DNA from 2 places in the Bacteroides intestinalis DSM 17393 genome. Region 2 is predicted to be linked to the other one. Evidence: riboswitches for the same ligand, from Rfam matches in the RefSeq annotation. Region 2 holds a riboswitch; the other holds the start of a gene.
The links. A riboswitch is a leader RNA that binds a small molecule or an ion and turns the genes downstream of it on or off. The one in region 2 is predicted to bind thiamine pyrophosphate.

Region 1: another riboswitch for thiamine pyrophosphate. It lies ahead of BACINT_RS00320 (thiamine phosphate synthase); the one in region 2 lies ahead of BACINT_RS22245 (TonB-dependent receptor).

The regions. Positions count from the first base shown of each region.
Region 1 covers NZ_ABJL02000001.1:75,511-91,656, reverse strand. The annotation lists gene xyn10D/fae1 (bifunctional endo-1,4-beta-xylanase/feruloyl esterase) at 1-205, opposite strand, end outside; gene BACINT_RS00345 (porin) at 528-1,583, shown strand; gene BACINT_RS00340 (DUF3098 domain-containing protein) at 1,606-1,854, opposite strand; gene BACINT_RS00335 (glycosyltransferase family 117 protein) at 1,869-5,003, opposite strand; gene BACINT_RS00330 (hypothetical protein) at 5,146-6,234, opposite strand; gene BACINT_RS00325 (exodeoxyribonuclease X C-terminal domain-containing protein) at 6,474-7,325, shown strand; TPP riboswitch at 7,380-7,474, shown strand; gene BACINT_RS00320 (thiamine phosphate synthase) at 7,536-8,156, shown strand; gene thiC (phosphomethylpyrimidine synthase ThiC) at 8,174-9,883, shown strand; gene BACINT_RS00310 (sulfide-dependent adenosine diphosphate thiazole synthase) at 10,071-10,844, shown strand; gene BACINT_RS00305 (6-bladed beta-propeller) at 11,096-12,229, shown strand; gene BACINT_RS00300 (thiamine phosphate synthase) at 12,264-12,866, opposite strand; gene thiD (bifunctional hydroxymethylpyrimidine kinase/phosphomethylpyrimidine kinase) at 12,871-13,689, opposite strand; gene BACINT_RS00290 (Gfo/Idh/MocA family oxidoreductase) at 13,698-14,753, opposite strand; gene BACINT_RS00285 (metallophosphoesterase family protein) at 14,856-15,872, opposite strand; gene ispF (2-C-methyl-D-erythritol 2,4-cyclodiphosphate synthase) at 15,913-16,146, opposite strand, start outside.
Region 2 covers NZ_ABJL02000008.1:3,201,800-3,217,945, forward strand. The annotation lists gene BACINT_RS22185 (glycoside hydrolase family 2 protein) at 1-593, opposite strand, end outside; gene BACINT_RS22190 (Crp/Fnr family transcriptional regulator) at 1,010-1,588, shown strand; gene BACINT_RS22195 (23S rRNA (adenine(2030)-N(6))-methyltransferase RlmJ) at 1,655-2,503, shown strand; gene BACINT_RS22200 (DUF1622 domain-containing protein) at 2,726-3,076, opposite strand; gene BACINT_RS22210 (rhamnogalacturonan acetylesterase) at 3,452-5,089, shown strand; gene BACINT_RS22215 (RNA polymerase sigma-70 factor) at 5,239-5,790, shown strand; gene BACINT_RS22220 (LruC domain-containing protein) at 5,990-7,831, shown strand; gene BACINT_RS22225 (FecR family protein) at 8,090-9,061, shown strand; gene BACINT_RS22230 (secretin and TonB N-terminal domain-containing protein) at 9,263-11,890, shown strand; gene BACINT_RS22235 (hypothetical protein) at 12,072-12,320, shown strand; gene BACINT_RS22240 (mechanosensitive ion channel family protein) at 12,426-13,298, opposite strand; TPP riboswitch at 13,432-13,528, shown strand; gene BACINT_RS22245 (TonB-dependent receptor) at 13,563-15,872, shown strand; gene pnuC (nicotinamide riboside transporter PnuC) at 15,876-16,146, shown strand, end outside.

The DNA of each region.
Region 1 (16,146 bases), on a different contig from region 2:
TTTCCGCCGTAATACTGTTAAAGTCTTTTTTGATGATGGCAATCTGTTCGGGATTTGCGATATTACGCATATTAACAGCCACGCCAATAGAGAAGTAATCTTTATAAGCATCCTTCAGTCCTGTTTCGCCGCTTTGTGCGAACCCGTTATTTGCGCTCATGGCAAATGCCAACGCGCAAAGGGAAAATTTGAATAAATGTTTCATCTGATAATTATTTAAAAGGTTTTTCATTGTATATCCGTATACTATGATATCATATATTCATTATTTAATGTTTGCTATTGGAAACGGTTGCAAAAGAATGCTTTTTTTAGAGAGAATCCCCATATCTGTGTTACAAGTTTTTTCGCTTATGTTACCTCCTCTAATAAAAAGTGAAGGAAAACGTCTTTTTATGGTTGACACCACCACTAAAATGAAAAAGAAAAAAGAGAATTGTAACTAAAACGAAATACACATGACATAAAAACATAACACGTATGTCTGAACTTTGCCGCCATAAATTAATCGACTACAACTAAGAATTATGAAGAAAAGCGCATTGATGTTGCTCATCATTTTGTTGCCACTGGCTGTGAAAGCTCAAACTCCATACCGCAACGAAGACGGAAAGAAGATTGATAAAGAAGAGCTGGAAACAAAAGATTATCTTCCGGAAATACATGGTACTATCCGCACCAAGTTCGAGTATCAGACAGAAATGGCTGCCAGCCGCTTCGAAGTGCGCAATGCGCGTATTAGTATTACCGGCAATGTATTACCAATAGTGGCTTATAAAGCAGAAATCGACCTTTCCGATGAAGGACAAATCAAGATGCTGGATGCCTACGCCCGCCTCTTCCCGGTAAAAGACCTGACAGTAACTGCAGGACAAATGCGCGTACCGTTCACCATTGACGCCCACCGTTCTCCGCACCAGCAATATTTTGCCAACCGTTCATTCATTGCGAAACAAGTCGGTAACGTACGTGACGTTGGCGTTACATTGGGATATAAACTCGGAACTGAAATACCTGTTACATTAGAGGGCGGGCTTTATAATGGTTCGGGACTGACCAACCAGAAGGAGTGGCACAAAGAAGTGAATTACTCCGCCAAAGCGCAATTCCTGTTTGCCCAAAAACTTAATCTGGCTTTAAGCATACAGAGCATTCAGCCGCAAGATGTACGGATTAACTCTTATGACATCGGTGCTTTCTACGAATCCGGCCGTTTCCATATTGAAGGGGAATACCTGTACAAGACGTATGCTGACAATGCTTACGACAATGTGCATGCCGTGAACAGCTTCATCAACTACGATTTACCTCTACGAAAGGTTTTCAACAAAATGTCTTTCCTGGTACGCTATGATATGATGACCAGCCAGAGCGACGGCAAAGCTATCGATGAGGAAACAGGCGCTTTAGTCACTACTGACTATAAACGGCACCGCGTGACGGGTGGTGTCACTTTCAGCCTCAGCAAAGCATTCCGTACGGACCTTCGCCTGAACTTTGAAAAATACTTTTATGCCAAAAACAGCATTACCAAAGAATCAGAGCAGGATAAGATTGTATTAGAACTGATGGTTCGGTTCTAATGCACGCAAATCTCTCAGACAATCAGCTCCGCTTAGGCCGATACAGGATACCGAATATATTAATCAAATACCCTGTCAAACATACGATGGGAGCTACCCTTATACGCAATCCACTGAATATATCAGGGTTGTAGGCGGCGGGGGTACTCCCCTCGCCGCTCATGAACAGATATCCCACTATTATCATTACCGAGCCAATTAGCAGAATTACATAATTTCTCCTGTCAAATACCGTTTCTGTCTCCTTCAGCTTCATTATTTTTGTTCCCATGTTCTTCTTTAGTTTTAGTTCTTATAACCCATGTTTGGAGCAAATAGTGCATATTTATCTTCAAACCGTCTGTTGCTCTCTTTATAACTCTCCTCATCTACCTTCTTCAGAAGTTCATTACATTGGTTCCATTGCCAGAATTTATAGATACAATCATTGCGGACCATTTCCATACGGTTCCCCTTTAATGAAAAAGCCCAGTTGATATAATCTTCCGCTTCGGCTATCAAATGCTCTGTCAGGGTTATCGCTTTCATCTTTTCGCCCAATGCGGCATAGGCTGTTGCTATGCTATAAGAACCGCTTTCATACGTTTCGGGAACATTATATCCCGGAACAGCCTGTTCCGCATAAGCAAGTACTTTCTTTGCACGCGCAGGGTCTCCTTGTATTATCAGTTCTTTGGCCAGTTGCGCGAAAAGCCTGCGATGATACCAACACGTACGCAGGGTTGTTTCATCCAGATAGAGCCCCGGAGTATTCAGCCCGCCATATTTATATCTGTTCATTACATTGTCATAAAGCCTTTCCACATCTACTGCATAAGGCCTGTTTTCGTCGGCATCTCCCCACTTCTTATAGTCAAAAGGCGTAAAGCGGAATGCTAATCCTTCCTGCACAAAGTAATTGTCAAACTTCAGTTTACTGACACTCCCTACGGAGATTGCAAGGTAAAGCGGACGCTCCCAATTACAGTTCGCCAGTATCTCCAGCATCAGTAAATCTACTTTGTTCAGCATACGTATATCTTTTAAAGGAATATAAAGTTTGTCCGGTATCGCATCTTTCAGTTCTTCCCCCTTCAACTGCCGGATTGCTTCAGGAAGCATGATTCCCGAACGAAGCAGCGCGTCCTTATCAATATGGATATTTATCGTATCCGTAGGAATTACATTAAATTCCTGTCTCTCTGAGAATATCCAATATTTCAAGATATTTTTTACTTCAAACGGGTCTTCTCCAAAGCTGTCACGTGCTTCCTCCGGATTTCTCCGGTACAATTCCTCTATTTGCTTTTTCAGTTCCGGGCGTACGGCCACATATTCGTTTTTACCTTCCTGATATTGATTCTTATTCCAACTTATAGGTAGTCCGGGAGCATCATACAACGGACATTGCTGTTGATAAATATACCAATCGGTCTGTGCGTAGCTTAGGTTGCAGACACGTGCATCCTTGCGTACTTCCTCCGTATCCTGATTATACCACAATGGGAAAGTATCATTATCCCCGTTACAAAAGATAATCGGATTTCCCGTATCGGGAAGAGTCATCAGATAGTTAGCCCCAAAGTCGCGACAAGTGAAACGGGCACTCCGGTCATGGTCATCCCACGTCTGAGTGGCCATTTGCACCGGAATCAATAAACAGATTGTCATTAATACACTGACTTGTACCGTAGAAGTCGTTTTCCGGCGAAGCGCATCACACAATCCGGCAGCACCTATCCCTATCCAGATAGCAAAAGCATAGAACGAACCGGCGTATGCATAGTCCCGTTCGCGCGGCTGACCGGGTGTTTGATTCAGATAAAGCACAATAGCCAGTCCTGTCATAAAGAAGAGGAAAAACAGTACACTAAACTGCTGTTTACCTTTCTTGCTGCGGTTCCATTGCCAATAGATACCGAACAGTCCTAATAATAGCGGCAATCCGTAAAACACATTGTGCCCTTTGTTCTGGCGCAGGGATTCCGGCAACAAACTCTGGTCTCCCAATCTTAAATTATCCAACCAGGAAATTCCTGTTATCCAGTTCCCATGTTCCGGTTCGCCACTTCCTTGCACATCATTCTGCCGTCCTACAAAGTTCCACAAGAAATAGCGCCAATACATATAATTGAGTTGATAGGTAATGAAATAAGTCAGGTTTTCTTTTTGTGTGGGAGCGGCCTCGTTTCCTCCTGTCCAATTTTTGTAAGAAGAAGCCATGCGCTCACTCCACATCCGGGGAAACAGCATATTCTGAGTATAGCACACGTCTTCTTTATGCCGGATTATTTTATATTTGCCTTCTTCTTTATCCGGGCGATATACAGCACTCCCCTTTGTGGTTTTTACTCTGTAATAATCACCCTCGGGCACATATTCCGGCTCGGAAGCGTAGGTTTTTCCATAAAGCAGGGGAGCACTTTCATACTGCTCTCGGTTCAGGTAACTTTTGAGCGTAAAAATATTGTCCGGCGCATTCTCATTAAGCGGAGTATTGGCGTTGGCACGAATCAGTATCACCGCATAGGTGGTATAACCTACGGTGAGCATAAGCAAGCACCATAAAGAAGTATGCAACATACGTTTTCGGAAACGATAAATGGCTCCGGCCAGTACGAAAAATGTTAAAGCTAAAAAGCTTATCAGCCCTGTGTGGAAAGGAAGTCCGAATACATTGACAAAAAGCAGTTCGAACCAGCCTCCCATGTCAGCCATGCCCGGAATATAAACAAAAAGAATAAATATAATAAGAAGACCGGATGTAGTAATTGCCGCAGCTACTCCTTTAAGCGATATCGTCCGATATTTCTGATAATAGAAAACCAACACAATGGCCGGGATACAGAGTAAATTAAGCAAATGCACTCCGATTGACAGTCCGATGACATAAGCTATCAGGATAAGCCAACGGTCGCCATATACCGAATCCGACTCATCTTGCCAGCGAAGAATCATCCAAAACACCAGTGCCGTAAGAAAAGAAGAGAAGGCATAGACTTCACCTTCTACCGCACTGAACCAGAATGTGTCACTGAATGTATATGCCAAGGCTCCAACAAACCCTGCCCCCAGAATGATGATAACATCCGCCGTTAATAAATTCTGCCCATCATTTATTATCAGGAACCTTACTAAGCGGGTGATACTCCAAAAAAGAAATAAGATACAACCGGCACTCAGCAACGCATTCAGAAAATTAACCATCCAGGACACTTGTGACGGGTCGGAAGCAAACTGAGTAAACAAGTTTCCAACAAGCATATAGAAAGGTGCACCCGGCGGATGCCCCACTTGTAACTTTTCGGCACACGAAATAAATTCGGGACAGTCCCAAAAACTGACAGTAGGTTCAATTGTCATTCCATATACAAAAGCTGCTATCACAAAGACAATCCACCCACTAAAATCATTCCACTTTTTAAATAATAAGTTGCTCATTGTTCTGTAACTTTTTTGTTTGCAAAGTTATAGAACAGCCCCGTAAAAGAGAAGAAATTTACCGGACGAGCACGGACATCCCGGCAGCATAGTCAACTGATAACCAGCAATATTACATTACCAATTACAGACAAATTCAGACTTACAATGATTTTACAATATCTTCCAACGATTCTTTAGAGTTTGCCAACATCAGTTTCTCCGTTTTTATCCTGGAGATTCTCCGGGTCAGAGTCTCAACAGTCAGTTTCATTAAATCAGCAAAACAAGCGGGCTGAACGCCTTCGCGTAAAAAGGCACATACCCTTAAATCCTCTTCCGTAAGTTTCGGACTTATCCCTCTCAATTTGGATACAAGTCCGTAAACACTCTCCTGAAGCCGCAAAAGTTCGGTCCAGTCTTTCTCAGAGAAAAAAGATACTTTAGAAGATAAAGCCGTTCGCTCCTTCAACTGACGGACTTTTGAGACAACCGGAGAGCTCTCATAAATATATTGTTGGAGGGATTGATATTTTTCTTCAAGATAATTACATTGCATCACCAGTTTGTCAGCTTCGACCTCTTTCATCTGCATTTCTTCCTTAAAGGTATCCAGTTGCGAATGTACTGTCAGATGTTTCTTCCAAAGTAACCCAAGCAAGAGAGACATAACACCCAATAAACCTAAAGCAGAAGATAAAATGACAGTAGAGTTATCTTTGCTGTCAATCAACATCAACTGGCTGGCGTATGCTTTTCTTTCCATCTCCAGTGCTTCGTCAAAGTTTTCATATTTCTGATAATACAGGCTGCATCTCTTGCAAATCTTAGTCATTTGCTCATATTCTTCTGCTTGTGCTGCTAATTTTATTGCTTCCTTGAAATGAACTTCGGCGTCTTTCTCCTGATTCAAATCACTCTCTACGCATGCCAGATAATAATAGGCTCTCGACTTTTGAAGTTCATTTCCATATTGCTCATAATAAGATACCGCCTGACGAATCTGATTATCAGAAGAATGAGGTATATTCTTATCTTCATTGAACTGAGTACAAAGCAAATTATATTCTGCAAGTTGCTCCTCATTCATCTGGTTCATTTGAATCGTTTCAAGAATAATGGATGCCGTATCCGGATCTTGCTCTATTAATTGAGCGGCTTTGTCCAATCCTTGTTTCACATTAGTCCCTTCCGGATGACATGCAACCAAAGAAAGGATAAATACATACAATAAAATTCGAAGATTACTCATAGTCTCAATTTTTGATCTCTGCATACAAATATGCGACAAATTTATAAGATTATCGTTAGAGTAACGAATATTTCGAATGTACTTCCGATGCATCTGTAGTGTATCCGGAATGTACGGAGCAAGTATGGCTCTGATACAATTCAGGTACGGTGCAGATACAAAAGAAACCTAAACTTTTCCATACAGAGTTTGATTATTCGCCCGAAAAATCTTATATTTGAATAAATAACTCAATGCTTATGGCAAATCCGATTATTCCGGGAATACCCGAAGCAGAACAAGGACTGTTGTATCAGAAACTAAACGAATACAACCGAGGAAGAACATCTTACAAAGATGCAGGTGCTTATCTGGTGGTATTGCCCCATCCTGGCTATCCCCGTTACTCATTATGGGTTTATTCTCCACTACCCGAACGCCAGTCTATTTTTTACATTCAAGACCTTTCTACAAATATCCATGAAAGTCTGCGGGTAGCAAGCAGTCTATGTTATTACTCTCCCCGCTGCATGCTATTGGTGGAGTATAATGCTAAACGTATGCAAAGCAAGGGAGACGATATCATTGCTTTCGGGAAGTATCGCGGACATTTTCTGCACGAGATTTTCCGCATCGACCCGAGTTATGTAAGTTGGATTGCCTATAAATTCACGCCCCGCATTCCTAAACAGGAACGTTTCGCAGAAATAGCCCGGATATACCATTCCGTTCATCTGGATATTCAGAAACGGCAGGCAAGGCAGAAATATTCTACCAGCCGCTTCCTGGGCAAGGAAGGAGATAAAGTAGAGAACCTGACACTGAAAGTACTGCGCGTACGGTTGGAAGACGATCCTTACAAAACAATGGTCAAAGGAACAACTCCCTATTTCTCTGTCCGGCAAATACTGACGCTGGAAGATCCTATCGGCAACCTGGTTACTTTCCGGGTAAGCTCCCGTACAGCAAGCCGTGAATCGGGACAAGTGCCCGGCACAGAGCATGCTTTCCAACCCGGTGAGACGGTATTTATCGCCTCAGCGCGTATCTCATGTACCTTTACTTCGGGAAACAAGCAATATACACGACTGAATTATGTTAAGTTTAAATAATCATAAAAGATAAGCTGGTCTCTTTCCTGTTAAAAACATTCGTCTTTACTTTACCGGCAGAAAAGGGGGTGCTATAAATATAGCTGAGATTATACCCAATGAACCTGATACGGTTAGTACCGTCGAAGGGAATTTTTCTTCTTATCTTCTTACTATTCGTTTATACTACTGCCCCTTTCTGCAAGTATAATTTCTAAATTCAGAATTTGAATGTTTGACGTACAATTCATTACGCATTTTACGGCATCCATTTCTTATCCGGACTCCGCACGTATAGCCCTCGAGGGAGGTTGCCGCTGGGTTCAACTTCGGATGAAAGACGTTTCCGAAGAAGAACTGAAAAACACAGCCATGCACGTGCAGGAACTCTGCCGCCAGTACGGGGCTACCTTCATCATTGATGATCGTGTAGATCTGGTGAAAGAAATTGGTGCGGACGGTGTCCACTTAGGAAAACTGGATATGCCGATAAAAGAAGCAAGGAAAATGCTGGGCAAAGGGTTTATTATCGGTGGAACCGCCAACACATTCGCGGACATCAGGCAACACGTTGCCGATGGTGCCGACTACATAGGTTGCGGCCCTTTCCGTTTCACAACTACCAAGCAAAAGTTATCACCTATCTTGGGACTGGACGGCTACCGCTCCATACTCGTACAAATGCAGGAGGAAGGTCTAACCATCCCTATTGTTGCTATCGGTGGAATCACACGCGAAGACATTCCATCCCTGAAAGCATTAGGACTGAGCGGGATAGCACTGAGCGGCGGTATTCTGAAAGCTGAGAATCCTGTACTTGAAATGGAGACAATTATACGACTGACCCAATAGCAATCAATTAGTGAACCATGGAAGATAAAACAAAAATTACTTATCCCGAATCCGAGAAAGTCTATATGCAGGGGCAACTCTATCCTTACCTGAAGGTGGGGATGCGAAAAGTGAACCTCACCCCTACCGTAGTAGTGGAAAACGGGAAGAAAGTCATGACGGAGAATACCCCCGTCTACATCTATGACACAAGTGGTGCATACAGTGATCCAAACCTGAAAGTAGACTTAAAGAAAGGTCTGCCACGCCTCCGCGAACCGTGGATACAGGAACGGGAAGTTGAACGACTACCGGAAATCAGTTCCGAATATGGAAAGATGCGCCTGGCGGACAAAAGTCTCGATCCCTTACGTTTCGACCATATCACCTTGCCCTATCGTGCAAAGGAAGGAAAAAAGATTACCCAAATGTATTATGCTAAACAGGGTATTGTTACCCCGGAAATGGAATATGTAGCCATCCGTGAAAACATGAACTGCAAAGAACTGGGTATAGATACTTACATCACACCTGAGTTTGTAAGGGAAGAGATTGCAGCAGGACGTGCAGCATTGCCTGCTAATATCAACCATCCTGAGGCAGAACCTATGATCATCGGTTCAAAGTTTCTTGTAAAGATCAATACCAATATTGGAAATTCGGCTACTTCCTCTACCATTGAAGAAGAGGTGGAAAAAGCCGTTTGGAGTTGCAAATGGGGCGGAGATACATTGATGGATTTATCTACAGGAGAAAACATCCACGAAACCCGCGAATGGATCATCCGTAATTGTCCCGTTCCGGTAGGTACAGTCCCTATGTATCAGGCTATGGAAAAAGTACGCGGAAAAGCGGGAAACCTTACTTGGGAGTTATTCCGGGATACACTGATCGAGCAGTGTGAACAAGGAGTGGATTATTTTACAATTCATTGCGGCATACGCCTGAAGAATATCCATTATGCTAACGAACGCCTTTGCGGAATGGTGAGTCGTGGTGGCAGTATCATTTCACAATGGTGCAAAGTACATCAAAAGGAAAGTTTCCTGTATGAGCATTTTGATGATATATGTGACATATGTGCACAATATGATGTGGCACTCTCTTTAGGAGACGGTTTACGTCCCGGAGCGATTCGTGATGCCAATGACCGGGCTCAGTTTGCGGAGTTGGACACAATGGGTGAACTCGTAGAACGTGCCTGGGCAAAGAATGTACAGGCATTTATCGAAGGTCCCGGTCATGTGCCGATGCATAAGATCAGAGAGAATATGGACCGGCAGATAGAAAAATGCCACGGAGCACCATTTTATACCCTCGGCCCGCTGGTAACGGATATTGCGCCGGGATACGACCATATCACAAGTGCCATCGGCGCAGCACAAATCGGTTGGTACGGAACAGCAATGCTTTGCTATGTAACCCCGAAAGAACATCTCGCTCTGCCTCAAAAAGAAGATGTCCGTATAGGAGTGGTCACTTATAAAATAGCTGCACATGCTGCGGATCTTGCCAAAGGCCATCCGGGTGCGGAGATCCGGGACGATGCCTTGAGTAAAGCCCGCTACGAGTTCCGCTGGAAAGACCAGTTTAATCTGAGTTTGGATCCGGAACGTGCCTTGCAATATTACAAGGAAGCAAACCATCTGAACGGGAAGTACTGTACGATGTGCGGACCTAACTTCTGCGCCATGCGAATCAGCCAAGGGCTGAGGGATTGTGATTATGACGCAGAAGCGGATAAATGATAATTTATCCGCATAACTATTGATATTCGGAGTGTCTCCATTCCCCTCCTCCCGGGAGGAGAGGTGCCCAAAGGGCGGGGTGGTAGGTGAGAAAGAGGGTACTCCTCCTCCCGAGAGGAAGAGAATGGAGATAGTTCTGCGTACCATTTATCAAACAAATAGAAATAACTTTTAAACTTATAAGAACATGATTGAAACAAAAGTATCCAAAGGTATCATTAGTACCTATTTTGAGAAATTAGAAAGAAACCTTGATCTGGATGTTGCCATTGTAGGTGGTGGTCCGTCGGGTATCGTAGCTGCTTACTATCTGGCAAAGGCCGGATTGAAAGTAGCACAGTTTGACCGTAAACTTGCCCCCGGCGGTGGCATGTGGGGTGGCGCTATGATGTTCAACCAGATTGTAATTCAGGAAGAAGCTATTGATATTATAAAAGAATTCAATATCAATCACGAGAAGTATGAAGACGGGCTCTATGTAATGGACTCTGTGGAAAGTACCTCCGCATTGCTTTACCATGCCGTACATGCAGGAGCCACCGTATTCAACTGCTATTCTGTAGAAGATGTCATTTTCAAAAATAACACAGTAAATGGAGTAGTCGTAAACTGGACTCCCGTATTGCGCGAAGGCATGCACGTAGACCCACTGAACATCCTTGCCAAAATAGTAGTGGACGGAACAGGACACGACAGCGAAATCGCCGCTACCGTGGCACGCAAAAATGGCAGCCGCCTGGCTACCGAAACAGGTGGTGTGATTGGTGAACGTTCACTGGACGTAATTGCAGGAGAAGAAGAAGTAGTAAACGGTACAAAAGAAATTTATCCGGGACTGTACGTTTGCGGTATGGCAGCTTCTGCCGTTTCGGGAACTCCACGCATGGGCCCTATCTTCGGTGGCATGTTGATGTCAGGTAAAAAGGTTGCTGAAGAGATTATTGCAAAGTTGAAGAAATAAATCTTTCATAGACTATTTTTCCATATATACCGGGCGAGCGATTATCCGTTTCTACGATGTCACATACAATTGATAGAGACGAAAATCTTTCGCCCGTATATTGTTTTATCCTTTTGTGACCTTGCTAAATCTATTTTTCTTATCAGGTGTTATTTTCTCCGGCAGAAATTATCAATGAACAACAAAATTATATAATTTTGTTTCCTACGAACACTTTGATAAATATTTAGCAAATTTATTACTGACACATCATGAAATATTTCTTCTTTTTAGCAGTAAGTATATTACTAGCCTCATGCAGGAATAATAATACGGGTAGTAATACTCAAAATAATATTTTACAGGCAGATCTGCAGCCCTCGACACTATCCATACATGAAATTTTTGACAGTATTCAGGTAATTCCCCTGGAAACTACAGATAGTTGTCTGCTGAGAGCCCCTGTAAAAGTCACTACCGGTAACAACAGAAACTATATCCTCGACTGGAAAAGTTTCCAGGTATTTGTATTCGATGACGAAGGACACTTCCTGCACACTATCGGCAAAAAAGGACAAGGTCCCGGAGAGTATCGGGAAGTTTATGACATGATTGTGGATGAAAGCCGGAAACAGGTAAAGTTGCTTTCACCTTTCGGTAGTTTATATGTTTATGATCTGGAAGGGCAATTCATTAAGCAGATACGATTACCGGATAAAAGTAATTACCAGTCTATGGTAGCGATGGGAGACAAAATCATAACATGGACAATTCCCAATGGCAGCGACGAACCGTGTATCACCATTGTGAAAGCAGATACCGGAGAAGAAGTGAACAATTTATGGAAAGGACCACGCATTCTGAATTCCGTAGCACCGGGTAATTTCTATACTTATCATAAGAAAAGCTACTTTGCTCCTGCTTTTCACGATAATGAGGTCTATGAAATTACGGAAGATAGCCTGCTATTAGCTTATAAATGGAATTTTGGCGAAGACAACATCGATATCTCCAGCTATAAATTTACTTTTACCGATGACAATCAGGCAGAAGAAGGACGGCTTCTAACCCAATATCTGAAAGAGAATGCGATACCTTATTTACTAAGATCACAATATCAGAATGAAAAGTTCTTTTATGCCGGATTATCATACGGTTGGTTTCCGAATCTGACTTTAAAAAATCTTTTTTACCGGAAGAGCGATGGAAAGAGTTTCTTATTCAAGGACACCCAAGAGGGTATACTGATCAGGCCGGAAGCTTTTGAAGATGGATATATCATGCAGTTTTCTTTCAATGAAGAATTCGAAGCGTATCAATCCGTATTGGCTCCGGAAGAATATCAGAAATTGATGTCCCGGCAGGAGGATGATAACCCTTGCCTCATTAAATTATACTTCAAATAAGAAACCGGCTACCCTTTTCATGGAAAGAAAAAGATTATTCTGCACAATGTTTCAGTTTTCTGAAATGGGTAAGCAGTTGTTCGGTGTCTTCCCATGCATGATAACGATTCCAAATATCGCCCAATAAAGTAGCACCACCGAAACCTAAAGATTTGATTTCTGCAAGGTTTGCTTCACTGATCCCACCCAGAGCAATCACTTTTTCATTGATAATGCCTTTTTCTTGCGCTTGTCTCAGTGCCTCTGTTGAATAGCCCGAACGATATCCTTGTTTGGAAATACTGTCGTAAACGGGGCTCATGAGTACATAATCAAACCGAGGTGTTGTGGTTTCCACCTCTTCCAAGCTATGACAGGCACGACTTAATAGTCCATGGTAATTTTCAGGTGCTTCCGGATGACGGGAATTCAGGTGAATCCCTCCTAAAGAATACTTCTCTTTCAGAAGGAAGAAGTCATGAATAACAATCCGGCTTCTATATTCCATCGGGATTTCCTGTAGAAGACTTTCCACTTCATAGATTTCAGCCTCCGGCTTACGTAAATGCAATAAATCCAGTCCTGCCTTAAAAAGTTCAGTGAGGATACGCGCCTCACCCGGAAGAAAGTCCGGAGATGTAATGATAATGAGTTTCATGTCTTTATTTGTTATTTACAGGACTTATCAAAGACGGGAAATGCCATAAAGGACCATTCCCCTGCCCTATATGCAAATCTTTTCCGGCTTCGATAGCACAAGAAATGTATTCCTTGGCTTGCTCCACAGCTTCATACAAAGATGCTCCTTGTGCCAGGAATGTAGCAATTGCAGATGAAAGTGTACACCCTGTACCATGCAGATTGCCGGAACGGATGCGATTGCTACCAAAGATATTCAGTTGATTTCCATCATAAAGCACATCACACATTTCATTACCCTTCAAATGACCTCCTTTAATAAGAAAGGCACAGTGATACTTTTCAAACAAGCGGCATGCAGCACCCTCCATTTCATCAACCGTATGAACAGGTTGCTGTAGCAGAACTTCTGTTTCGTGTAAATTAGGAGTAACAAGAGACACTTCCGGAAGCAATAGCGTGCAAATAGCTTCCACTGCCTCATCCGTCATCAGATTGTGCCCACTGGTAGAAACCATTACCGGATCGAGAACCACCTGCTGGGGTGAATATTGATGTAACAACCGTGCTATTTCACTAATAATCTCCACATTTCCGGTCATACCTATCTTAATGGCATCCGGCCGTAAATCTTCCATCACGGCCTGCATCTGCTTACCTACCAGTTCTGCCGGCACAGGATGCACAGCTTGCACACCTAATGTATTCTGCACAGTGATTGCAGTGATTGCCGTAGCAGCATATCCGCCCAATGCGGAGATAGTCTTTATATCCGCCTGTATGCCTGCACCACCGGAACTGTCGGAACCGGCAACGGAAAGAACAATCGCTTTTTTATCCATAAGTCAGGTTATAATCTGATAACACTTCCTGTCCGACTACTTTCCCAAGCCGCTTCAATCAGCCGGATAACACCAAGAACTCCGCGAGCATCACTTTGCAAGACCTCTCCTTTACGGACATGCTGATAAATATTCTCATAGAAAGCAGCATAGTTACCGGGAAGGGTTGGATAGGATTCACGCACCACATCCCCATTCTTTTCCGTATGAAGTATTCCCCACTGGGATTTATCTTCCTCTCCCCAATGCGGAGTATCCGGCAGTATGCCTTTAGTTAGATCTGCTTCCTGAGGATCAAGACCGTACTTCACATACGAACCTTCCGTGCCATGAAGTACAAAGCGAGGTTCATTCTCACACATCAGATAACTGGCTTTCAGTGTAATCTTCACTTCCGGCGCATGGGCAGGTTTCAGTAAGTGGATAATGAAGTAATCATCCACTTTACCACCGGTACGCAAAGTTGCAATATCGGCAAATACAGCTTCGGGCATACCGAACAACTGCACAGCCTGATCTATGACGTGGGCACCCAGATTATAAGTCAGGCCTCCGCCACTCTCCCCGGTTTCTTTCCAGGTATTGGGTTTGATGAAATTCCGGTAACGGGGAAAGGTGGATTCAAATTCTACCAAACGACCTAACAGACCTTTGTCCAATATTTCTTTCACGGTCAGGAAGTCGCAATCCCAACGGCGATTCTGGTAAACGCTCAGGGTTAACCCTTTTTCCGCAGCAAGAGCCACAAGTTCTTCCCCTTCTTCTACGGTAGTAGTGAAAGGCTTTTCCACAATAACATGCTTTCCGCCTTCGAGAGCACGACGGGCATATTCATAATGGGAACTATCCGGAGTATTTACAACAACCAGTTCCAGCTCCTCCATCCCTATTAATTCTTCAAAACTACGCACAATACGGGATTGTGGATATTTCACCTTCGACAATTCCTTGCTGCGTTCCGTAATCGCAGTCAACTCAAAATGGGGATTGGTGGAAATAAAAGGAGCATGAAACACCTGCCCCGACATTCCGAAAGCGACCAATCCTGTTTTTATCTTATCCATATAAATTTCTTTTTCTTGCAGCAAAACTAATGAAATTATCATTTATTCAAAACGAAAGGTGGCATCTTTTGCATGACATGTAAGGAGTTCTTATCAGAAGGGTTATTCCGTAACCAACGGACGTTTACGCCAGTCGTCTTTCATGTAACTGTCAGGATAAACGGTCTTATCTATCAACTCGCCGCCTTTCAGGTGTATCCAGGAAGTAAAGGTGCGTTCTCCCTCCTTCAATACAATCACACGGGCACCGTTTGAAAGGTGATTATACTCCGTATTACCGCCAGTGAAGCGTCCATAGGCCAGTACGATACCTTTCCACATGACTGAATAATCATTATCATGGTCATGACCGACAAAAGTACCCATTACGTCGCCCGCCTCTTTCATAGCAGCAAACATACCGGTATTAATAGCAGGTGCACAAGCTTTTTCCATACGCGTACCATAGAGAATAGCATTCTCATCGGAAGCCGCTTCATTATATTCGGGCAAGGGGATGTGGAAAAATGCCAAAGCAGGCAAAGGTTTCCCATCATTCTTAGCGGTAAAAGCTGCACTTTGTTGACGATACCAGTTTACCTGATCGAACGTGAGCCAATCGTACCCTTTCACATCGGGCAGCTTGGAATACGAATGAGAGTCGAGGCAATAGAGCACAGAGGCATCTTTCTTACCATCCGAAGACTTTACTACAAGAACGTAATCGGGAGATTCGACTGTTCCGCGATCGGGCTGAATGTTGTAAGGCATGGACCGGATGATATCATAGAGCTCGGCATGGGTTTTACCTTGTTCATTATCATGGTTACCGAAAGTAACAGCAAAAGGCAGCTTGCGGGAAGAAGCACAGGCAAGCACGGTTCGCATAGCCGTATCCGCAGGTGCGGCATAAACCACATCTCCTGTGAAAACAACCAAGTCGGGACGTTCGGCATCAAGCACTTCATTGATACGCTTCAAAGCAATATCCGAAGCAGGATTACCATACTTGAAGTGGATGTCGGTAAACTGGACGATTTTAAACTCTCCGTTCTTGTTAAACTTTAAGGAGGCAACCTGTGCCTGGCAGAACAGAACTGTCAGAAAAGCCAGACAAAGGGTTAAAGAGATTCTCTTCATGTTAGTGATTAGTTTTAGGTAGTTATTAGGTCAGAATCAATTATTCTTTAGTAATCAGGACTGTTGCATAAGCAGAGATACCTTCTTCGCGACCGGTAAAGCCAAGCTTTTCCGTAGTAGTAGCTTTGATGGAGATGTCGTCTTCATCTATTCCCATTACTTTGGCAAGCGTCTGCTGCATGGCGGGAATATGGGATTTCAGTTTGGGGCGTTCCGCACATATGGTTGCATCAATGTTGCCCACGGAATAGCCTTTGGTTGCAATCAGTTCTAC
Region 2 (16,146 bases):
ACCCATACTTCAGCGGTTTCACCTGCAGCTACCTTATTCGTAATATCTATGCTGAATGGAAGAAAAAGATCAAAATTCTCTCCTACTTTTTCCTTATTGATATAGACCTCAGTATAGCCGGCTACAGCTTCAAAATATAATTTTATCTGCTGACCATTCCAGTCATTAGGAATAGTTACAGTTTTTTTCATCCACGCCATTTTCACTTGTTCCCATTCTTTCGGATAAGACGGGTAGTTGCGATGATCAGGTCCCTCTACATTTCTGTTAGCAAAAGAGTTTATATTCCATGGAGAAGGAATCTTTATACGGGTTTTACTCCATGCACCTTCTTTGGGCAATGATAATTCCGGTGCCACTCCTTTACCTTGCACGTAACTACCCGGCAAAGCCACAGGTTGGAAATCCCAATAGCCATTCAGACAGATTTCTTTCCTATACTCCTTTTCTGTTCTATTCACAAGACCCTCACTTGGTGCAAACGGGAAGTTATACACCAATTTACCATCGCTTGATGTGTTTTGTCCCACTGCCTTTCCCGGCAGCAAGAACAAAGTCGTCAACAAGCTTAATAAAATTGCATTTCGTTTCATTTAAAAATACTATTAATTAGGTATTAGACATATTTGTTTTTCCTGTCTGCAAAGTAAACAGGGTGACATTAAAAAGTAAGCCGAAACAGAATTAATATTGGATTAAAAACACATTAATCCTCCGGAATCCAGAACTTTTCTATTAATAATGCAAATCAGTAGTTGAATTATGTTCATTTTGGACGAGTTATGAACAAAGTGTGATAAAGTGACAACGGGATAACGCTCTGTGATATAGCGCAGCCACTTTATCACCCTATCACACTATCACTCTTTTATTCCTCTCTTTTCCATCATGAATGAATTTCAACTACTGATTCGCATATATAATATTATTCAGTACTTATTTTAGTTTAGAACTATATCATTCATTCTGTAATCTTCGTACCTTTGTCGTATGTACTAATATAATAATCATGGACAAATTTAATGTAAAAGATAGTCCTCCGGATACCTCAAGGCTTGAAAAATTATTCTTGGAAGAAGGGCTCCTGATGAAAATTAAAAAGAACGAATATCTGGTACAGCAAAATGAGAAAAACAATCAGATAGGCTTTGTCGTATCCGGTATATTCCGTTTGTCTCATACAGATGCAAATGGCAATACATGGATAGTAGGCTATAGCTTTGCAAATGACTTTGTTTGTGACTATCCTTCTTTCATGAAACAGACAGTTTCCACAGTCACGATACAAGCTTCTACCGAATGTGAGGTTTATCTCCTCCCGTTAAGCAAACTTAATCAATTCTGGGAAACAGACATGGACACCCAACGATTAGGAAGGCAAATAGCCGAAACTATGTTTGCAGAAATATATCAACGACTATTGGGATTTTATTGCGATACTCCGGAACAACGTTATCATGCATTAATGAAAAGATGCCCCGGTTTACAAGAAAAGCTTTCATTCAAAGAAATAGCCCAGTTTCTTGGCATAACTCCCGAAACCCTCAGCAGAATAAGAAAAAAACAACTGTATAACGAAAGGTCTTGACTTTGGTCAAGGCTTTTTCACTCTATATAGCTTAATATTGCCGCCATAAACATAAATCATAAAAGTATGGCAACTTACACTCATTATGGGAAACAAGCTGATGTATTCAAGCATCTGGTGCTTTGTGAAGTTCTTCAAATCGAAAAACCGCAGATATACATAGAAACGAATTCAGCATCCGCCATTTATCAAATGGCGCATACCCCGGAACAGCAATACGGCATTTACTATTTCCTGAAGAAAGCCCGTGAAGAAAAACCTTTGAGAGAATCTCCTTATTACAAGCTGGAAAGCACAGAAATGGCAAAAGGAAATTATTTAGGTTCTCCCGCTTTAGCTATGAATACATTGGCAGAACGAACATCCCAATATCTATTCTTTGATATAGAAAAAGATGCTTTAGAAAATATAGAATCCTATGCCAAACAAGTGAAATTAGAATCACATATCCAGACCTGTCATACGGATTCACTCGAAGGGATTATAAAACTACTACCCTCACTTTCCCAAGCTTCCTTCCTCCATATCGATCCTTATGAAATTGATAAAAAGGGAATATCGGGAACAACCTATCTGGATGTATTAATACAAGCAACCCAAGCAGGTATGAAATGCCTATTGTGGTACGGTTTTATGACTGGAAATAACAAAATACACATTAACCAATATATAGTGAATAGACTGGAGGAAGAAAACATCAAAGAATATACCTGTATTGAGTTAATCATGAATTCAATCAGAAAAGATACGATTCCTTGTAACCCGGGTATATTGGGGAGCGGCATTTTAGCTACCAATTTATCTAAGGAAGCCAATAAAGCAATTTGGGATTATAGCAATATGTTAGTTTGCATGTACAGTGACACTAAATATAAAAGTTATGATGGGAGACTATATAGAGATAGTATAAAGTAAACATAAAAAAAGGCTATCTATCCCAGACAGCCAATCTTTTGTTAACCTTAAATCTAATACTATGAAAAACACATTGCAAAGATACGGACTTTCAGGATATCTCCAAATTTCTAAGACTAAACGGAGACATTTATAACATGGTTTAATAGAATGAAGGAAGTTGTTAACTATTTAAATTCTTTATGTTAACAATTAACACAAAGAATTTCACTTTCTACAGCATCATTGATCTTTTTCGCTTTCAGCCTCCAGATCCTTGATTTCTCTATTCAGGAAAACGGATAAAATAGTTCTCAGAACAACTATACCACCTAAAATAGCCAGTTCATTCAAAGTTGGCTCCAATACTGTTTTTAAAATATCTGATGCGATTAAGAATTCAAGTCCGAGCAACAAATAAGTTCCGAAAGTTGCCCGTAGTTTTCGGATGTTAGTAGTCGAATACTTACCCGTGAACCTTTTGAACTCATTGATCAGAAAAGATATTATTCCGATTAATGCTCCATAGGTGACAATTAGAAGACTTGTCACACTGATTATTGTAGCTAATGTATTTAAGAAAGTAGTAAGCATGCCGATTGAAGTTTATTAATATAACATTGCAAAACACTTTAATGTTTGATTTTTTATGAAAAAGCATTGATACCGGTCTTTGCAGATATCGGGTACCAGCTCGCGGCAGCGAAACGATGGGTGCCTTACCTGCAATGTAGTATGGGATATTCATTTGCTCCTGAAAAAGATGTAAATGGTGGATATTTCTTCAACCCGACAATCGATTCCAAGAAAAGCTCCGTCACAACTCAATTTCAATAAGACTGGAGATTCTATTTTAAAAGAATCCCACTTGAGTGTACAAAAAGACAGTAATTCTGAATAATATTCCATTTACAGAAACCTATATTTCGCCTACTTTTGCACAAACAAAGAATTTAAGGTTATAGAAAAATGGATAAACACACATTTTACAGCTATTTGATAGTAGGTATGACATTTGCCTTTGGATTGTCTGCACAAGCTCAGAACAAGGTTACTGCACCCATGAAAGACGTCAACCAAGTTATTGACAACACACTGGATAGTTTAAATAAAGCCCACACAGCAAGACCTGTAGCAGGATCAAGTAGAAAAGGAGATAATCCCGTTTTATTTTTAGTGGGTAACTCTACTATGCGTACCGGAACCTTAGGGAATGGTAACAATGGACAATGGGGATGGGGATATTATGCCGGCGATCATTTCGATTCAAATAAAATCACTGTAGAAAATCATGCACTGGGGGGAACAAGCAGTCGTACCTTTTATAACCGTCTCTGGCAGGATGTTATTAAAGGCGTCCGGGCAGAAGATTGGGTTATTATTGAACTGGGACATAACGACAACGGCCCTTATGATAGCGGTCGTGCACGTGCCTCCATACCAGGTATCGGTAAAGACAGCCTGAATGTCACTATTCAGGAAACCGGAGTACAGGAAACTGTATACTCTTACGGAGAATATATGCGCCGTTTCGTACAGGATGTAAAAGCAAAAGGCGCCCATCCTATCCTATTCTCCCTGACTCCCCGCAATGCTTGGGAAGACAAGGATAGTACGGTTATCACACGTGTCAATCACACTTTTGGTCTATGGGCCAAGCAAATAGCCGAAGAACAAAAGATTCCATTCATTGATCTGAATGATATCACTGCCCGTAAATTTGAGAAATTCGGCAAGGAGAAAGTTAAATATATGTTCTATTTAGACCGCATTCACACCAGTGCTTTCGGAGCAAAAGTAAATGCTGAATCTGCTGCCGAAGGTATTCGGGAATACGCAGGTCTGGAACTGGCTAACTATCTGAAACCAATTGAACAAGATACGATCACTGGTTCCAGCCGAAAAGAAGGATGTCCGGTAGTATTCACCATTGGCGACAGTACAGTCAAAAACAAAGACGATAATAAAAATGGCATGTGGGGCTGGGGAAGCGTAATAGCCGAGATCTTTAATCCGAAAAAAATATCGGTAGAGAATTGTGCTATGGCAGGACGTAGCGCCCGTACTTTCTTGGACGAAGGACGTTGGGACAAGGTTTATAATGCACTTAAACCGGGAGATTTCGTATTAATCCAGTTCGGACACAATGACGGAGGAGATATCAACACAGGAAAAGCCCGCGGTGAGTTACATGGCTCAGGAAACGAAAGTAAAGTCTTCCTAATGGAGAAGACTGGAAAATACCAAGTAGTCTATACCTTTGGCTGGTACCTCCGCAAATTTATTATGGATGCCCAGGAAAAGGGGGCGATTCCCATTGTTTTAAGCCATACACCCCGCAATAAATGGAAAGACGGACAAATAGAGCGCAATACCGAGAGTTATGGCAAGTGGACACGTGAAGCGGCAGAAGCAACCGGTGCTTACTTTATAGACCTGAATAAACTATCTGCTGATAAACTCCAAAAAGCAGGACCTGAGAAAACTGCAGTTTATTATAATACGGATCATACACACACTTCTTTGAAAGGAGCACAAATGAATGCCCGAAGCATTGCAAAAGGATTAAAAACTACAGATTGTCCACTGAAAAAGTTTTTAAAATAGGAATTATATGAAAACATTGCAGGAATGATCGTACCCAAGAAAGAAAAATAGAAAATAAAATAGACATGGTTAATTAATCCAAAAGAATAACTGCATAAAACAAATAATCACTTCTTTTGCTCCCGTCAAAAAATAAAACTGGACTATAAATGAGCAATGAGATTGATACCAAAACTCTGAAAGCTTTGCAGCAAGGTAGCCACAAGGCTTTCGAAGAAGTTTTTATCACTTATTACGGTAAGACGAAAGCTTTTATATATGGCTACATCAAGTCGGGTCCAGATGCCGAGGAGCTTACAGAAGATTTATTTGTGAATCTTTGGATAAACCGTCATTCTATTGATATTTCAAAATCATTTGATTCTTTCTTACATACAGTAGCAAGAAACTCTGCTATCAACTTCCTGAAACATAAATATGTAGAAGATACCTATCTAAATAATATCCAAAAGCAAGAATGCAGTTCCACTTCGGAAGAAGACCTGATAGCCAAAGAACTCGGACTACTGATAGACGACACAGTAGAAAAAATGCCGGAACAAAGGAAGAAGATATATATTTTAAGTCGTAACGAAGGCTTAAGCAATGAAGAGATAGCAACACAACTGAATACTACCAAGAGAAATGTAGAAAGCCAGTTAAGTCTCGCCTTGAAAGAAATACGGAAAACAATTTCATGCTTCTTCTTATCACTGTTATAATACACTCTTTTTTCGCTCCAACCCCCTAAAAAAGAAGTAAAAGAAAAAATATATTCACCTAAAATAACAAAGAATCATTTTTCTTCGTATAATTGCAGATTATTATATTCATAATCTTATGGGGAAAAGATTTTTATTTATTGCTACTTGCATAACTTCGACACTATTACTAGCGACAAGTTGTTTAGAAAAAAATGATGTGTATGTTAAAATTCCGGCAGACCAGTTCTTCGATTTTGACTTAAACCAGAAGATAAACCTGTCTGTGGACTATGGATTCAAAGGAAAAGACTATGTTGTCTTATTCGACCTCTACGACGAAAATCCGATAATAGAAAATGAAAACGGGGAACTTGTCAAAAAAGACATCTCTCCCATTTATCGTGCCGCCACAGATAAGGATGGTAAATTTTCCGGAGAGATACAAATTCAATCTGCTTTGTCAGAGGTCTGGCTATACTCAGAGTATGCCGGAACGCTCTCTCCTATTCAGTTAGAAGTTACTGATAACTCTATCATGTACAATCAGGAGAAGTATATTGCAAAAGCAACTACCCGAGCCTTAACACCTAACAATCATCAATATCCTGACGACTGGCTAACCTTGGGTGACTGGAGTACCCTCGGAACTCCTACTTATCTAACACCCGGCAGAGTACTACCTGATGCAAAAACATTGTATAATATAAATGAGATATTCGTCAAATACAATGGAACTGCTATGGAGCAAAGGGATTATGGAAAAGCATTCTTCGCTCCTGGCGTTAGCTCTGAGATAAAAATCATAAAAGCTACAAAAGTTTATTTATGTTTCATCAATAGTTCCGCTGGTTGGTACAATAGTGTCGGCTACTTTAGTTACCCTACCGGACAGGAACCCCAAAGTGTATCGGAAGTGCAGAGAATCATTGCATTCCCCAGTGCCACCTCTATTGCTCACAAGGGTGAAACAGGAGCATTAGTTAGTGGTGACAGAGTACTATTGAAGTATTGGGACGGAGAAAAATTCCATGATGAATTTCCCGCAGGAGTAACCATCGGATGGTGGTTGCAGGGAATGGGATTCGAGGCAGGAAATGTCAAGCCCAGAGTCGATGAAAAATATAACAGATTCTCCCTTTCGCATCTAAATTCAGATGGAAAACAACGGAGCGTTTCATTAAGGGATCCCAACTCCGACCAACTTGTAGCTATCGGATTCGAAGATAATACCGACCTTCGTTACAATGATGCCACTTTCTATCTGCAAATAGAAGAGAAGGGAGCAATAGACGAAAGCAATACACCTACAATACCGGATGTAGGAAATCCACCGAGTAACACGGAGAACTTCACTACATACTATGGTACACTAACCTTTGAAGACTTATGGCCATCAATGGGTGACTATGATATGAATGATGTGATGATAGACTATTCATGCAAAGTGTATAAAAACACGAGTAACAATAGAGTATATAAGATAGAAAATCAATTCATTCCACGTCATAATGGTGGCACACTCCAATCAGGATTTGGCTTCCAATTGAGTAGTGTCTCATCCGGCGATGTAAGTAATATAACAATAGACGGAGCCGAACAATCCCAATATATGCAGGGAGCTAATCAGGAGCCTGGACAAAGTCATCCTACTTTCTTATTATTCGATAACATCAAAGGTGTACTTGAAAAAACAATCACAATAAGCTTTGAATTGAACGATCTTGTGGAAGCAAATGTCGTACCTCCATATAATCCATTTATCTTTGTAGAATCGGACAAAGGCAGAGGAAGAGAAGTACATTTAGTGAAATATCCTCCGACAGACAAGGCTGATTTCGGTCTATTCGGTACAGGAAGCGATGCTTCACGCACTGATGAAGGCCTCTACTACGTAATGAACAGGCTTAAATTTCCCTTTGCCCTGAATTTGGCAAGTATTAAGGATTTCCCTACACCCGATGAAAGTGTAAGAATCGACTTAGCTTATCCCCAATTCAACGATTGGGTAAAGTCTGAGGGAAAAACTAATAAAGATTGGTATAAGCATCCTGCACAATAGAGTTAGGAAACGAATTAATCCGATAACTCATTTTGGTCAAAAGCTCTCCATATCCATATCAAGCCCGCACTTGCTCCACTCCTATACGGGGAACAAAATAGTGGAGTTGGTATGGAGGAGATATGGAGTTAGTAAGGTGCAGATTATTTGTTCCTTTTCTCGGTTATTAGAGAAAGCCTACTTCCTTAAAATAAAAAAACTCGATTTTCTTACTGAGCTTTTCATCTGTTAGCTGTATATATTATAAAATACAGCCAGATGAACAAGAATATGATCACTCGAATTCTTAGGAAATACTTATCCGGACGTTTCTCTTCCGATACAGAAGAAAGGGTTCAGAAATGGATTATTAAAGATAAAGATATTGAGGAAAAAGAAAAAGCCTCACTGGAATATTGGAATGAACTGGAAGCAAAAACCGATCCGGACACTGAACTTGTACTAGACAGAGTAAATCAAAGAATTGGCTATAAAGAAATCGTTCACCGACCTTTCTATCAAAAATTGACACGTATTGCAGCCGTTCTGATTCCACTATTTATGATGGCAGGAGGCTATTTATATTATACCTCCACACAAAATAAATGGATTGAAATATCAGTTGCATACGGTGACAAGAAACACTTCTTATTACCGGACAGTTCTGAAATATGGCTGAATGCGGGAACTGTAGTCAAATATCCGAAAGAGTTCTCGAAAGTGCAACGCCTTGTACACCTTGATGGCGAAGCTTATTTTTCTATTCGGAAGAACACAAGTAAACCGTTTATTGTAGAAACCTCCCAACTCTCAGTTAAAGTATTAGGAACTAAATTCAACGTAAAGGCTTACGCTGATGACAAACTGGTAACCACTACCCTGACAAGTGGTAAAGTTGAAGTTATCCCTCCCACCCAAGACCCACGGATACTAAAGCCTAATGAACAGTTGACATACGATAAAAAAACATCCGCCGTCAACATTACTGAAGTCTCCCCAACCGATACAGATGGCTGGATCACGGGTAAACTGATATTTACCGATGCACCTTTCACCGAGATCCTGCAAACACTTGAAAAACGTTACGATGTGACTATCAATCATACAATGAACATTCCTGCCTCCAAACAATATACCGTCCGATTCCTTAAAAATGAAAATCTGGAAGAAATACTGTCTGTATTAAGTGAGATGATTGGCTTCAGTTATCAAAAGCAAGGAAACAAAGTAGAACTAATCAAAAAACAATAAAAAGAAACTGCCTATGAAGAAAAAGAACCGGATTGCAGCTTGAGACCCTCAACCCGGTTCTGAAATGCTAATGCTCTATTTGAAAGTGAACTAAAATAAAGTATCAACCATACAAAGATAATGCAATTTGAGTGCAGAACTTTCATGCTTGCATGAACAAGTTCTGCCGAAATGCAGCTTATCTTATAAAAATATACAATAATGAACCGAATAACCATTAATAAACAAATAAATAAGATACTCCTTTTTTTATTTTTTGCCTTTCTATCATTTAATGCCACAGCACAGAATGACAAAAAGCAAATCACCATACAAAATAAAAACATATCACTGAAAGAAGCTTTTGCCGAGATAGAACTACAAACCGGATACAGCATAGCCTATGAGTTGTCGACCGTAGATGTAAAGAAGAAAATATCACTGTCATTAGAAAACCAGAGTATTGACGAGGCATTATCACAAATCCTGAAAGAAACCCGGTATTCGTACAAAATAACAGGCTACCATATCATTATCACTCCATCCGACAACGAACAACAGAAATCCACCAAGGAAAAAACAGAGAGACCTACCCAAACAGTCAGAGGAATCGTACTGGATTCCAAAACCAATGCCCCCATAGAGTTTGCTACTGTAAGAATTATGAATAGCGGTTCTTTGGGCAGTACAACAGATAGTCTGGGAAGATTTCGGATAGACCATGTTCCTGTGGGACGATGCAATATACAAACCTCCTATGTAGGATATAATGCCAATATTTTCAATGAAATACCTGTAACCTCTTCCAAGGAAGTATATATGGAAATCCCATTGGACGAGAATGTTCATTCGTTAGCGGAAGTCGTCATACAACCTGAGATAAAGAAAGATAAGCCCCTGAATGCAATGGCCATTATCGGCGGACATATGATCAGTATGGAAGAGGCAGGCAGGTTTGCCAATGGTTTTGATGATCCGGCACGCCTGAGTTCTGCATTTGCAGGTGTGGCAGGAGATGTAGGAACCAATGCTGTAGCTATCAGAGGAAATTCACCCCAGTTTACCCAATGGAGACTGGAAGGTGTAGAAATTCCTAATCCTACTCACTTCGCTGACCTTACCGGACTGGGTGGAGGTTTTCTTTCGGCCCTGAGTACACAAGTGATCGGTAACTCCGATTTCTACAACGGTGCGTTCCCTGCCGAATACAGCAACGCATTATCAGGTATCTTCGACATGCAAATACGAAATGGTAACAATCAGAAGTACGAACATACATTTCAGTTGGGTATTCTGGGTATTGACCTGGCATCGGAAGGCCCGATAAGCAGGAAGAATGGAAGTTCCTATATCCTTAATTACCGCTTCTATACTACTTCCTTAGCCACAGGAAATGACATGAACCTCAAATATCAGGACTTATCATTTAAGCTGAATTTTCCTACCCGGAAGGCCGGAACTTTCTCTATCTGGGGGATCGGACTGATTGACCGCTATAAACCGGAGATTCTCGACCGTGATGAATGGGAAACACAAAGTGACCGGCAATCCGGAAATACAACATTTGATAAAGCAGCAGGAGGAATTACTCACAAGTATCTTATCAATGCGGATACTTATATCCGTTCTTCATTAGCCGCTACTTATGCAAAAGATCACACAGAAGCTGATCAGATGACAGAAGACGATAAACTGGTCCATGTAGGAGATATCCGGAATTCCAAATGGGATATCGTTTTCAATTCTTATCTGAACAAGAAGTTCAACTCCAACCACATCAACCGGACAGGTATCACAATCACAGGACTTAAATACGATCTGGATTACAAAATCAGTCCTAATTTTGGTTTAGATATACCTATGGAACAGATTTCAAAAGGGAACGGAGAAAGTTGTGTACTCTCGGCATACAGCAGTTCTGTCATCAACCTAAGTAATCATTTTACCACCAGTCTGGGCATCACTGCGCAATACTTCACTCTAAATAAGAACTGGACCGTAGAACCCAGAGCAGCCCTTAAATGGACTTTCAATCCGAAACATGCCCTAGCATTGGCATACGGCCTGCACAGTCGAAGAGAAAGACTTGACTACTACTTTGTGGAACAAGAGGTCAATGGAAAAACTGAATCCAACAGATATCTGAATTTTTCAAAGGCTCATCACTTTGGGCTTACATACGACTGGAATATCAACTCATATATGCACTTAAAAGTGGAACCCTATTATCAATATTTATTCCGTATTCCCGTTGAAGAGAATTCTTCCTTTTCTATCATCAACCATCAGAGCTTCTACCTGGAAAGAATATTAAAGAATAGAGGTTCCGGAGTGAACTACGGTATAGACATCACATTAGAACAATACATGAAAAATGGTTTCTACTATATGATAACGGCTTCTCTTTTTAAATCGAGATACAAAGCCGGGGACCATATCTGGCGCAACACACGGTTGGACAAAAACTACCTCCTAAACGTACTTGCCGGAAAAGAATGGATGGTGGGACGCAATAAACAAAATGTACTAAGCCTTAACGGACGTATCTTCTTCCAAGGTGGCGACCGCTACACTCCTGTAGACGAAGAGAAAAGCCTGATAGAACATGATATCAAATTTGATGAAACCAGAGCTTACAGCAAGAAATTTGATCCTTCTCTCAATGGTGATATTTCTTTCAGTTATAGAATCAACAAAAGGAAAATATCTCATGAGTTTTCCATTAAAATGCTAAATGTAGGTATGCGCACAGGTATGCACTTTTACCAGTACAACGAAAAGACCCATAAGATAGAGAAAGAAGACGGATCGGGTATGATTCCGAATATCAGTTATAAAATCTACTTTTAATTTATGAAAGAGAACACTTATTGCTTACACCATTTTACAGCGAAAATATTCTATTGCCCCCGATAAAAGCAAAGAAGATGTATCAGGAAATTTCACAGTATCGGAATGAATTATCATCCTTTGTATGAACTAACCGTTCACGACAGACGTTATATCCATAGAACTTTAAAGACCAACGATCATGGAAAAGTATCTGATTCATAGTAATGAGTTGCATTTCATCAACAAGGAACGCATTCACAGGGAAGTAGAAAAAATGGTAGAGTCATTAGACATGGCAGCAGGTTCCACCGAAGGGTTCGATCTGTATACCGTAGTAGAAAGTTATTTCACTGATCTCGAAAAGCGAAAGGAAATCAATCGCTTACTGCATATAGAGAAAGATGAATGCGAAGCCATAGAGGAAGAACTCGGAGTATATGAAATGTGATTTACAATAAAAACTATCACGAGTAATTAACTATAAAGAATAAGGGGGCATAACAACAACCTGTTATGCTCCCTATTTTTTACAGTAATCAGTTCCAGACCACTATCAGTCCTTCGCCTGATGTACCGTCAGTTGTGGGAAAGGGAAACCGATACCTTCCTTATTGAATACAGAATAAATGGTCTTGTTCATATCGAAGTAAACTCCCCAATAATCTCCACTCTTTACCCAAACACGGATAACAACATTTACACTGCTTGCATCCAAAGCATGAAGGGCTACAAAAGGTGCCGGGTCAGCAAGGATACGCTTATCTTCAGCAATAATCCGCCGAACAGTTTCTTCCACCTTATCATAGTTCTCACCATATTCTACGCCAATTACCCAATCCACACGGCGGGTATCTTCACGACTATAATTGGTCACTGTACCACTGCTCAAGGCTCCGTTCGGTATATAAATCACTTTATTATCAGCCGTAGTCAGAATCGTATGGAAGATTTGTATCTCACGTACCGTACCTGATACACCCTGGCTCTCTATCCAGTCCCCCACCTTGTAAGGGCGGAACAAGAGAATAATCAAACCACCCGCAAAGTTCTGTAGATTACCGGATAAAGCCATACCAATAGCCACACCGGCAGATGCCAGCAAGGCAGCAAAGGAGGTCGTTTCTACACCCAGCTTACCGATAACAGCAATAATCAGCAAGATGGTCAGAAGGATATTTACCAAACTCTTTACAAAGCTCTGAATACCGGCATCTACATGACGCTTTTCCAACAGTTTGGAAACCATCTTCTTGATGAGAGAAATAAGGAAACGTCCAATGACAAAAATTAGGATAGCCCCAATAATATTTCCACCGGCAGCTACACCCCAGTCTATTAATTGTTGAAGAAAGACTTGCAATTTACTAAAGCCTTCTTCTACTACAGTTCCATCGGCAGGAATTGCCGTTTGTAATAACACTAACATAATATTTGTTCGTTTGAAGTTAATAAAATCATTATCTCCCAATAATTACAGGAGATTACAAAAGTAACAAATATTTCCGGTTATCGTTCACTCGATTTGCGTGTTTCAGCGAAAACACTTAATTTTGCCCCCGATTTCAACTAAGGGGTGCCCTAATATGACGGGCTGAGATCATACCCATTGACCTGATCCGGGTAGTGCCGGCGGAGGGAAAAGAAGAAAAGTTCCCCTTTTCTGTATTAATCTTTAATAGTTAAAATTGTAATGAGAAAACATGCAATGGCGGCCTGCCTGTTGATGGCAACGCTGAGTGTCTGTGCGCAGACGCATGAGAAAGACAGCTTGCGGGTGATAAACCTGCAGGAAGTAGAAGTTATCTCTACCCGTGCCACGGGAACCACACCTGTGGCGTTTACCAATGTTAGTAAAGAACAACTTAAAAAACAGAATTTCGGGCAAGACCTGCCCTATTTATTAAGCATGATACCTTCTGCCATTACAACAAGTGATGCAGGAGCCGGTATCGGTTATACCACCTTGCGCATACGCGGCACAGATGGCACGCGAATCAATGTCACCGCCAACGGTATTCCTATCAATGATGCAGAAAGCCACACCGTATTCTGGGTAAACCTGCCTGATTTTGCCTCTTCCGTAAAAGACTTACAAGTGCAACGAGGCGCAGGTACTTCCACCAATGGTGCAGGTGCATTCGGTGGTAGTATCAATATGCAAACAGGAGATTTTTCATTGAAACCGTATGCCGAAATCAACGCATCTTACGGCTCATTCAATACTCACAAAGAGACAGTGAAAGTAGGTACCGGACTTATCAACGAACATTGGTCTTTTGACGTACGGTTATCCAATATCAGTTCGGATGGTTATATAGACCGGGCATCCGTTGGCTTAAATTCCTACTATGCTCAGGGTGGATATTATAATGACAACACATCGGTGAAACTGATCACTTTCGGCGGAAAAGAGCGTACTTATCATGCATGGAATTATGCCAGCAAAGATCAAATGGCAGTATTCGGACGCCGTTTCAATTCTTGCGGATACATGTATATTGGAGATAAAAGCGGAGGGATACATCAACCGGAGATTGATTACGATTATGGTGTCAAAGAAGCCGATCAACTGATCAAAAATGGTGGCACTTTCCACTTCTATGATGACCAGACAGATAACTATGTACAAAAGAACTATCACTTGTTAGTCAACCACACTTTTACTCCGCAATGGCGTCTGAATGCCGGCTTGCACTATACCACAGGAGATGGATATTATCAGGAATACAAGATTGGACGTAAATTGGTAGAATATGGCATGAAACCCTATGAAGTAAGTGGAGAAAACGTAACCAAAAGCGACCTTGTTCGTAAAAAAGCAATGGATAACTGGTTTGGTGGAGGAATCTTCTCCGTAAGTTATACCAATGACCGGCTGAACGCTTCACTGGGTGGCGGTCTGAATCGTTATGATGGCGACCATTTCGGTAAAGTACTGTGGGTGAAGAACTATCTGGGGCAACTGAATCCTGATAATGATTACTACCGCAACAACGCTACTAAAAATGATGGAAATATCTATCTGAAAGCCAACTATGAGTTAGGTGGTGGTGTCAGTGCATACGCCGATCTGCAATACCGTCACATCACCTACAAGATGCATGGCCGGAATGACAAATGGAACGATGATACGAACGCACTTCAAACCCTGCATATTGAAGATAAGTTCGACTTCTTCAACCCGAAAGCCGGTTTGTTCTGGCAGATCAATACTAACAACCGTCTATATGGTTCATTCAGTGTAGCCCATAAAGAACCTACGCGCAATAACTATACCGACGGAAAGTTAACCGAACATCCCAAAGCAGAACGCTTATTCGACTATGAACTGGGATATACCTTTGCCAACTCATGGTTAAATCTGGGCGCTAATCTCTATTACATGGATTATAAAAACCAACTGGTATTGACAGGCGAAAAGAATGAAATTGGCGAAGCTGTAGCAGCCAATGTACCCGACAGTTATCGCATGGGTATAGAACTCATGGCTGGATTGAAACTGAACTGTGGTTTCCAATGGGATATCAATGCCACCTTTAGCCGTAATCGTGTAGAGAACTTCTCCGAAACACTGTACGAATGGGAGGACCCTACTACCGAAGCCTGGAAAATAGATCGTGGCAATACTCCTATCTCTTTCTCACCGGACTTTATTCTGAACAATCGTTTCAGTTATACGTATAGAGGATTTGAAGCATCCCTGCAATCCCAATACGTCAGCAAGCAGTATATGACCAATGCTAAACGTGATGACCAAATATTGGATGCTTACTTCGTTAGCAATCTGAACCTGGCATATACCTTCAAACTGCCTCGCATGAAGTCAGTCACAGTGGGTTGTACGATATATAACCTGTTCAATGAAACATACGAAAATAATGGTTTCGCAGGTAGCGGATATTCCCTCAATGATGCAGGAGAAAAAGAACGTTACAGCTATGCAACCTATGCTGCACAAGCCGGAACCAATGTACTGGGACATATTTCTTTGAGTTTTTAAAGCATGGAACAAACTCTCGAAATTATCGGAACCATCGTTGGTCTTGTCTACCTCTGGTTAGAATACCGGGCGAGTATCTATCTTTGGATAGCGGGCATCATCATGCCTGCTATCTACATTTTCGTCTATTACGATGCCGGACTGTATGCTGACTTCGGCATAAATATCTATTATCTGGGGGCGGCCGTCTACGGTTGGATGATGTGGAAATACGGTAGTTTTGTAAGACGAAAACTTCATCTACGTATCAAAGAAGGGCAGCAGGAACTTCCCA